DNA from 3 places in the Bacillus cereus group sp. BfR-BA-01360 genome. Region 3 is predicted to be linked to each of the others. Evidence: riboswitches for the same ligand, from Rfam matches in the RefSeq annotation. Region 3 holds a riboswitch; each other region holds the start of a gene.

Region 1 (3,216 bases), on a different contig from region 3:
GACATCGCTTCACATCTATTTTGCTCTCGAAGCGGGTAAAAAGGAACTTCTTCATATTGCTTATTTCCTATAGATAGATGCAGCGCGCGTTCACAAAACAAATGTGAAATTAATGCTGGTACCCATATATAAAATGTTTTTTTATCATGTAGTAACGACAACTTTGAAATCGCACTAGGTTGCCATTCTAATAAAACTTCTCCAGGCATTTCGGTCGGTTTCCAGTTATGAATATACGCATACCATTGACGACAAATATATTCTAACTGTTCAGAGCTAAGAGGTTTTAAACATATAATCCATAGGCTATCTTCTGCTAACTTATATGGGTCGTGCTCAATGAATAAAATATCCGAAAACATAATATACAATCTTTTATTTAAAAGTTTAAATTTTTTTATTAATTCGTATGGTCTATTGTGCTCTAATAACAAACTTGACCAATGTTTTGGCCACTGCACATAAAATACTGTTTGCTCAAAAAGTGGATCTATTACATCTTTAAAGGCTAACAACTGTATCGTTTCCATAAAGTAAATACTTCCTCTCTTTTTTCGTTATTTTACATAAAATCCAAAATCAATAGACTGTTAAACTTTGAAACAAAATACAGATTCCACCCCCCTTTTTACTTTTATTATACCATCATTAAAATCCATTTTTTGTTAAAAAACAGTAAAAAAAGGAGGAGGGTTCTACCTCCTCTTTATCTTTCCTATTTCTCTTTTAATTATATAATTTTTTCATAATATATTATGAAAAATGACGAAATAAAATGAATATCTACCGGGTTGCTATTTTTTCTTCAACAGGCCATTTCTCTAACGTATAAGCCATCTCCCAGAACGAATATTCATATTGACTACTAATGATAAAATGCTGTTTCATACGTTTACGATCCGACTCTGTTACTGTTTCCGTAATTTGATCTAATCGCATAATTTGTTCTTCTACTAATGTGCGGAACCAATCCGAACCATATGCTGAAATCCATGCTTGGTAAATCGGTTCTTCTGGCTTACACTCTTTAAGACGCTCGCCAATTTCATAATATAGCCAATAACACGGTAAAATGGCTGCAATAATATCACCTAAATGCCCTTCATAAGCAGCGCGATACATATGGGATGTATATGCATAAGCTGTCGGTGCTGGAATAAAGGATGCTTTTTCTTCTTCAGTGATTCCTAATTTTTCCGCAAAATTTTCATGCAATGACAATTCTGCTTCATATGTATTTTGTGCATGATGTGCCATGCGAGCTGTCGTTTTCAATTCGATCGCCTTCGCTGCCCCTAATGTTTGTACTCTAGCGAAGTGACTCAAATAGTAGGAATCTTGTAAAACGTAGTAACGAAAGCTAGCTAAATCTAGTGTTCCCTCACCTAGTTCTTTAATAAATGGATGCTCAAAACTCGCTTGCCAAATCGGAGCAACTTCTTGACGTAATAACTGTGAAAATGACATTTATATCCCTCCTCATATATGCTACACTCAGCTAACATCTAACGAAAAAATAGACATGTACAAAATAAAAGCCACTTCCTTAGTAGGTAAAGAAAGTGGCTTTTATTTTGTCATTTCCACTTCCCTACGCTGGTACGAACCAGATCAGGTACTAAGGGTCTCAAAGATAAACTTTAATCTCAGCCAATATCGGCACCCCTAGTGGATAGATGAGAACTATATAGTTTTGATAGTTATCATAACATAATTTAGAGAATTGTCAATTATCCAAACTTATATAGTATATTGATATAAAAAACATCATTACTGTGCGGCTAACCCAACAGGCGAGAATAATACATAGGCACCTAGCATGAATATAATAAGGAAGATTGAAAATACCTTTGCATATTTCCATGGCTTTAAATCAACTTTATTAGCATCGAAAAGTTCAAAGTCTGTTTCTCTTGGTTTTAATTTTCCAATCACTAGCATCACAATTACACATGCTGGGAATAGTACACTAAGAATATATAAGAAATTAATAGATCCTAAAAACACTTTTGAGAGCGCATACAAAATAATATGAAAGACTAAAGCAATTTTCGGAGCACTTGCAGGTACTTTTTTACTAAAAAATCCTACGACAACAGCGGCGATAATTGGTACATTGTAAAAACCAAACATTTCTTGTAAGTAGTTATATAATCCAGAAGGTGCATATAAAATAAATGGTGATACGATAACCGCAATGAGACCGAGTGTAATCGCAAAAATACGTCCTACTTTCACCAACTCTTTTTCGCTTGCTTCTTTCTTGAAAATGGGTTTATAAAAATCCAGTGTGAATAAAGTGATCGAACTATTTAATGCACCGTTAAATGAACTTAAAATAGCACCGAACAATACAGCGGCAAAAAAGCCTGATAATGCGATAGGCAAAATCTTAATTACTAACATCGGATAAGCCATATCAGCATTTTTTAATTGATCGCCAAATAAATGGAAGGCAATGATTCCTGGCAGCACTAAATACAATGCTCCAAATACTTTAAATAATCCTGCCAACAATACTCCTTTTTGTCCTTCTGCTAAATTTTTTGCCCCGAGTGCACGTTGGACAATAGCTTGATTGGTACACCAATAAAATAAGTTATTAAACAATAAGCCCATGAAAATTGTTGTCCAAGGTACAGAATCTTGCGAATCTCCAATTGCATTCAATTTTTCTGGATGAGAATGTAATAAAAGATTTACACCATCCATAATACTCCCTTTTCCAAGTGCAAGAAGACCAAGAATTGGAATTAAGCATCCTCCAATAATTAAACCAATTCCATTTAGCGTATCTGAAATCGCACATGCACGTAGGCCGCCAAATACAACATAGGCAATACCAGTCATACCAATGATAAGCGCAATCACCATAATTGTTGTGAAATTACTAAGCCCAAATAGTTGTGAAATATTAAAGATGCTATCAAGTACTAACGCACCGGAATACAATACAGTTGGTAAATAAGCGATGGCATAGCCTAATAAAAATAGAATGGAAATAATTTGTCTTGTTCGTAAATCGTAGCGTTGCTCTAGGAAGTCAGGAATTGTTGTAATTCCACTTTTTAAGTAACGAGGTAAAAAGACAAATGCCATAAAAATGAGCGCTAAAGGAGCGGTTACCTCCCAAGCCATAACGACCATTGAAGTTGCATAGCTTTGTCCATTTAGCCCTACCATTTGTTCTGTCGATAAGTTTGTTAATACAAGTGA
Region 2 (3,216 bases), on a different contig from region 3:
ATTGGTTTTTCATTTGGAGCATTTTTGGAAGGAGCAGCAGGATTTGGAGCACCAGTAGCCATCACAGCAGCGCTTCTAGCAGGACTTGGCTTAAATCCTTTATATGCAGCAGGTCTTTGCTTAATTGCAAATACAGCGCCAGTAGCATTTGGAGCAATGGGAATACCGATTACAGTTGCAGGGCAAGTAACAGGTATTGATCCTCATAAAATTGGACAAATGGCTGGGCACCAATTGCCATTCTTATCGCTATTTGTTCCGTTCTTTATTGTATTTTTAATGGATGGTTTCAAGGGAATAAAGCAAACATGGCCGGCGTTATTTGTAGCGGGGGGGTCTTTTGCAATTACACAATTTATTACAGCGACATTTTTAGGACCAGAACTTCCAGATATTACATCAGCGCTTGTCAGCTTAGTATCTTTATCGCTATTTTTAAAAGTATGGCAGCCAAAAGAAGTGTATCAATCGAATCAAGCAAATGTGGAAGCTGCAGCAACAGCGGAAGCTTCATCGATGCCAAATTTAACAGGTAAAAAAGTTGTGAAAGCTTGGTCGCCATTTATTATTTTGACTGCTATGGTAGTGATTTGGAGTCAAGATTTCTTTAAAGCATTATTTGCTCCAGGCGGGGCGTTAGAAAGTTTTGTCATGAAGTTTGAAATTCCGGGTCTGCACAATTTAGTCATGAAGGCAGAACCAATTGTAAATAAACCAACGCCTTATGAGGCTGTATTAAAATTTGATATTGTATCGGCAACCGGAACAGCCATTTTAATCGCATGTATCATTTCCATTTTTGTATTAAAAATGAGTGCAAAACAAGCGGTTGAAACATTGAAAGAAACATTACAAGAATTAAAAATGCCAATTTTATCTATTGGGTTTGTATTAGGCTTTGCATTTATTGCGAATTATTCTGGTCTATCATCTACACTTGCACTAGCGTTAGCTGGAACAGGAGGATTATTCCCGTTCTTCTCGCCATTTCTTGGCTGGATCGGCGTATTCTTAACAGGATCAGATACATCGGCAAATGCGCTATTCTCGAACTTACAATCGATTACAGCACAGCAAGTAGGTGTAAAAGAAGTATTACTTGTTGCGGCAAATACGACAGGTGGTGTAACGGGGAAAATGATTTCTCCGCAATCGATTGCAATCGCGTGCGCAGCAGTAGGACTTGCAGGAAAAGAATCCGATTTATTCCGCTTTACAGTAAAACATAGTTTGTTCTTTGTCATTATCGTTGGAATTATGACGTATGTACAAGCTTATTATTTAACGTGGATGATACCGTAAAAGTGTAAATTGATTTGCATTTTTCAGATTATAGTGTATGATAGAAAAGTATTGAAAATTAAATCAGTGATAAACTAGGGGTGCCCAATGTATGCGTGGGCTGAGAGAGAAGTACGCAAACTTCTTAACCCTTTGGACCTGATCTGGCTCGTACCAGCGTAGGGAAGTTAATGGCTTTACATAATGATGACTTTTATGAGCCAGGTCCTTATTTTCTTATGGACCTGGCTCTTTTTCATTTTGCATGCGCTGGTTACAAGTTGAATCTCGTCCTTGTCACATGTAAAGCGGAGCCGACTGTTTCGTCTTAGTGTATAAAGTTCTTCCGCATAGAAAGTGTTTTTTTACTTTCTTGTGCGGAAGATTTTTAGACGTGAGGGGCTAGAAGGTGAAGCTGGATTCAAGAAATGCGGAGCTGACTGTTTAGCAGCTGAAGGGAGAATCGAATTTTTCTAGGTAAAGTAGATTTCTTGAAATGATAAAGGGGAGGAAACAAAAATCATGGAACAATCTGTTTCAGCTGAGCAAATTGAATTAAAGTCGAGTTTACCAGGGAGTAAGAAAGTGTATGTGGAGGGGTCACGTGAAGGTATGAAAGTGCCGATGCGTGAGATTGAATTAAGTGACACAAACGGAGTGCCAAATTCCCCGATTCGTGTATATGATACGAGCGGTCCCTATACGGATCCAGAATATAAAGTGGAACTCGAAAAAGGGATTCCAACTCCTCGTCGCAATTGGATTATAGAACGCGGAGATGTAGAGGAGTATGAGGGACGCGAAATCAAGCCGGAAGATGATGGTGTAAAAGCTGCTTCGAACCATACACCTGTGTTCCCGCAAATGGATCGTAAACCTCTTAGAGCAAAGAAAGGTGCGAATGTCACGCAGATGCATTATGCTCGTAAAGGGATTATTACATCTGAGATGGAATATGTTGCAATTCGTGAAGGGGTAGAACCGGAGTTTGTTCGAAAAGAGATTGCCGAAGGACGGGCCATTTTACCAGCGAATATTAACCATCCAGAAGCAGAACCAATGATTATCGGCCGTAATTTCCATGTGAAAGTAAATGCGAATATCGGAAATTCTGCTGTTTCGTCTTCGATTGCCGAAGAAGTAGAAAAGATGACATGGGCAACGCGCTGGGGTGCGGATACAATTATGGATTTATCAACGGGGAAAAATATTCATACAACGCGCGAATGGATTATTCGTAATGCCCCTGTACCAGTTGGGACAGTGCCGATTTACCAAGCGTTAGAAAAGGTACAGGGGATTGCTGAAAACTTAACTTGGGAAGTATACCGCGATACATTAATTGAACAAGCGGAACAAGGTGTGGATTATTTTACAATTCACGCGGGCGTATTATTGCGCTACATCCCGCTCACAGCAAAACGCATGACGGGAATTGTTTCGCGCGGCGGATCAATTATGGCGCAGTGGTGTCTATACCATCATAAAGAAAACTTCTTGTATACTCATTTTGAAGAAATTTGTGAGATTATGAAACAGTATGATGTTTCCTTCTCTTTAGGAGATGGGTTACGCCCAGGATCTATTGCAGATGCAAATGATGAAGCTCAGTTTGCAGAGCTTGAAACGTTAGGGGAATTAACGAAAATTGCTTGGAAGCATGATGTGCAAGTCATGATTGAGGGGCCAGGGCACGTACCGATGCATTTAATTAAAGAAAATATGGAGAAAGAAATAGATATTTGTCAAGGTGCGCCTTTCTATACGCTGGGGCCTTTAACAACAGATATCGCACCAGGTTATGATCATATTACTTCTGCAATTGGTGCAGCGATGATTGGATGGTTTGGGACTGCGATGCTTTGTTATGTAACACCGAAAGAGCATTTAGGATTGCCAAATAAAGATGATGTTCGAGAAGGTGTGATTACTTAC
Region 3 (3,216 bases):
TGTTTGTCCAAGCACAATTTTTTCTACTTTACTAAAGTCGGCTTGATGTTTATCCATAATGGTTTTTAAAGTTGCTTCCTCTGCTGGTGCTCCCCATCCTCCATAACGCTTTCCTTCAAAATCTTTTGGTGAAGTAATATTATCTTTTTTTAAAGAAGCAAATGCCGATGTGTTATGTTGAATAATTGCTCCAATTGATACAACTGGAATCCCTTCCACACGTGCCGATGTAACATTTTCTTGATAGCTCACACCAAAATCAGCTTTTCCAGAAGCAATCATTTGCTCTGCTGATACATTATCACCAGGCTGAATAACTTCTACATCTAAACCTTGTTTCTTATAATAATCTTTTGTTTTTGCCACATATAAACCAGTATGGTTTGTATTCGGAAACCAATCTAAAACAACTTTTACTTTTTTCTCTTTGTCACTGCTCTCTTCTTTCTTCGCTGTATTACAGCCGACAACACTTACTGCAAACAGTGTTGCTAACATGACTTTTAAGCTCTTTTTCATTTTCTGTCTTCCTTTCTATATATCCATGGTGCTGTTATTCTGGCCATAAACTCTACGATAAAATATAAAAATAACGTGACGATTACAATCATAGCCGCTATACCAAATACACGAGCAGTTAAAAACGACTTTGTTGCACGGGTTAACATAACCCCTAATCCTTCACTTGCACCAAGCCATTCCCCAATAATTGCCCCCATCACACTATATGTAACAGCAATTTTTAACCCTGAGAAAAAATATGGAAGCACAGCAGGAAATTTTACTTTTTGATACATTTGCCATTTTGATGCACGCATTGTTTGTAATAATTTGAGCATATTTTTATCTACCGTTTGAAATCCTTCTAAAATACTAAGGGCAATTGGGAAGAAACAAACAAGAATAACAACCATCACCTTTGGTAGCATTCCATATCCAAACCAAATGATAAATAGAGGTGCAAGCACAACAATTGGAATAGTTTGTGAAATAACAAGTAACGGATTCATAAGAAGGCGAAAAATCGGGATAACATCCATCATAATAGCAATACTTGTTCCAAGTAGAATTGCAAAAAACAAACCGCTTATCACTTCTTGCAACGTCTTTGTTATATTTGGAAGTAATAGCTCTTTCATGCCAATTAATTCTTGTATAATCGTAGAAGGTTTTGGCAGTATCCATGGTTCAATGTGAAATAATGAAACAGATCCTTCCCATATCGCAATGAGAAGAATCAGCCAAGCTGTTGTAATTGCGAAATTAGATCGCTTCTGTTTTTTCATATTCATCACGATACTTCCATACTTTTTCATCAATTGTTACACCTGTGCTTGGACGATAGTGGATTTTAATAGAGGTAATCACTTCTTCTGCTCCAGCATCTACACAAGCTTGTTGTGCACGTTTTATAATATCAAGAAGTTCATTTAAATCTCCTTCCATCGTTGTTTCCATCGCACCTACTTCATAACGAACGCCTGATTGTTGGACAACTTCAATTGCCTTATCCACGACCGTATATAAATCTTTTGTTTTTGCTTGTGGTACCACTGAAAATGAAATTGTAACTTGTTGTGACATGCTAAAATCCCCTTTGCAAAATAATATGTTAAAAACAAGAAAAGGCTTTCCCACTATGACGTAGGAAAGCCTTGTATGCAAGTTATTATAAAATAACATATGCTACATTCCCTTAAGCAACTCCCTACGCTGGCATTATCCAGATCAGGTTGAGGGTCGATGTTCCTTTACATCCTCTCAGCCACTTGGCTCCCCGGTCCTTAATTCGTTTTCATTGTAGCATGATTTATTTTATTGAACAAACAAAAGCATGGTACATCTTGTCTGTTATTTTTCTACGTTTGGAAAATACCCCACTTGTTCTCCATGTGCTAATAGCTTCTGAATAAACTGTTGGTCAATTATTGGCACTGCAATTTTCTTTTTCTTTATCCATTCATTTGTTCTTTTTGTACCTATTACAAATTCAGACTGCTGCGCTCCATCGCCAGCTACTTGTGAAGCAATCAATTCTGCTATCTCCTCATCCTCTTTCGCTAACTGTAACCCTGAATCTACATATTGCGAAAGAGGAACAATTTCTAAATGATGCCCGCATTCTATCATTAACTGCACAAAATGTACAAAATCAATCGGATCTGGATGACAAATATGCAATGTTTCACCTATAATTTGAGGATCTTGCATATACGCCACAATTGATTTACTTGCAAAATCAATTGGAGCAAAGTCCACTTTCCACTTCACGTTTGGTGCTTGTCCAATTAATAACATCGTTTTAATGAGGCGATAAAATGCATTTCCTTCAATATTTTGTTGAAATACTCCCGTTTCGGAATGGCATGTTAAATTACCAGCGCGATAAATATTCCCTCTCATGCCACGACTCATTGCTTCACGAACAAGATTTTCTGCCTGTAGTTTACTATTGGAATACACATTCTCTAACTCTACATGATACTCAAAATCACCGCGTTTTTTATACATATCCCATTGTTCTACTGCTAAATCGATTGGAATACTAATCGTAGAAATAAAATGGAATGCTGCTCCTTCATCGGCTAATGCAAGCATGCGCTTTGTCCCTTGAATATTTACATTTTCAAATTGCTTTACATCCCCAAAATGTCTTACGTCTGCCCCGCAGTGAACGACTGTATCAACTTTAGAACGTATCGCTATAAACTCTTCCTTACTAAGTCCAAAGTATTCTTCACCAAGGTCACCAGGAATAGCTGTTATACGTGCCAGAGCTTCATTTGGAATATCATGAAAATATCCTGTTAAAGTTTCCATAATTCTTTGCTCTACATCTTTTTTAGGTCTTACTAAACAATAAATATGAGCTGAGGTTTGCTGCAATAATTCATATAGGATATGTGATCCTAAATAACCTGTTGCTCCTGTTAAAAAGACATTGGAAATCCGGTTATTAGTTATTCCTTCCGTATACTGAATAGCCTCTGGTTCATGTATCCATTTATATTCATGAAATACATTTTCTTCTAGGGTTAACTCCCTTTGTATTCGCGCTAACTTATACACTGTCTTTTCCTTAAAGAAGTCTTGAATTGTTAAATGCGGAAAATCTTCTTTTAACAATGTTAAAATACGTAATACTTTTAATGAATGCCCACCAATGGTAAAGAAATCATCATGTACACCAATTTTGGAAACTCCTAATACTTCTGT

The links. Region 3 has a riboswitch for thiamine pyrophosphate ahead of MR056_RS12025 (MTH1187 family thiamine-binding protein). Riboswitches for the same ligand answer to the same signal wherever they lie in the genome.
Region 1: linked by a shared signal. The riboswitch ahead of tenA (thiaminase II) and the one ahead of MR056_RS12025 (MTH1187 family thiamine-binding protein) in region 3 are both predicted to bind thiamine pyrophosphate.
Region 2: linked by a shared signal. The riboswitch ahead of thiC (phosphomethylpyrimidine synthase ThiC) and the one ahead of MR056_RS12025 (MTH1187 family thiamine-binding protein) in region 3 are both predicted to bind thiamine pyrophosphate.

What each region holds. Positions count from the first base shown of each region.
Region 1 covers NZ_JAKUFV010000002.1:293,132-296,347, forward strand. The annotation lists gene MR056_RS03300 (pPIWI_RE module domain-containing protein) at 1-530, opposite strand, end outside; gene tenA (thiaminase II) at 784-1,467, opposite strand; TPP riboswitch at 1,572-1,677, opposite strand; gene MR056_RS03310 (solute:sodium symporter family transporter) at 1,771-3,216, opposite strand, start outside.
Region 2 covers NZ_JAKUFV010000005.1:25,941-29,156, reverse strand. The annotation lists gene MR056_RS06580 (lactate permease LctP family transporter) at 1-1,302, shown strand, start outside; TPP riboswitch at 1,369-1,484, shown strand; gene thiC (phosphomethylpyrimidine synthase ThiC) at 1,804-3,216, shown strand, end outside.
Region 3 covers NZ_JAKUFV010000011.1:30,164-33,379, reverse strand. The annotation lists gene MR056_RS12035 (ABC transporter substrate-binding protein) at 1-519, opposite strand, end outside; gene MR056_RS12030 (ABC transporter permease) at 516-1,292, opposite strand; gene MR056_RS12025 (MTH1187 family thiamine-binding protein) at 1,264-1,584, opposite strand; TPP riboswitch at 1,689-1,790, opposite strand; gene MR056_RS12020 (non-ribosomal peptide synthetase family protein) at 1,852-3,216, opposite strand, start outside.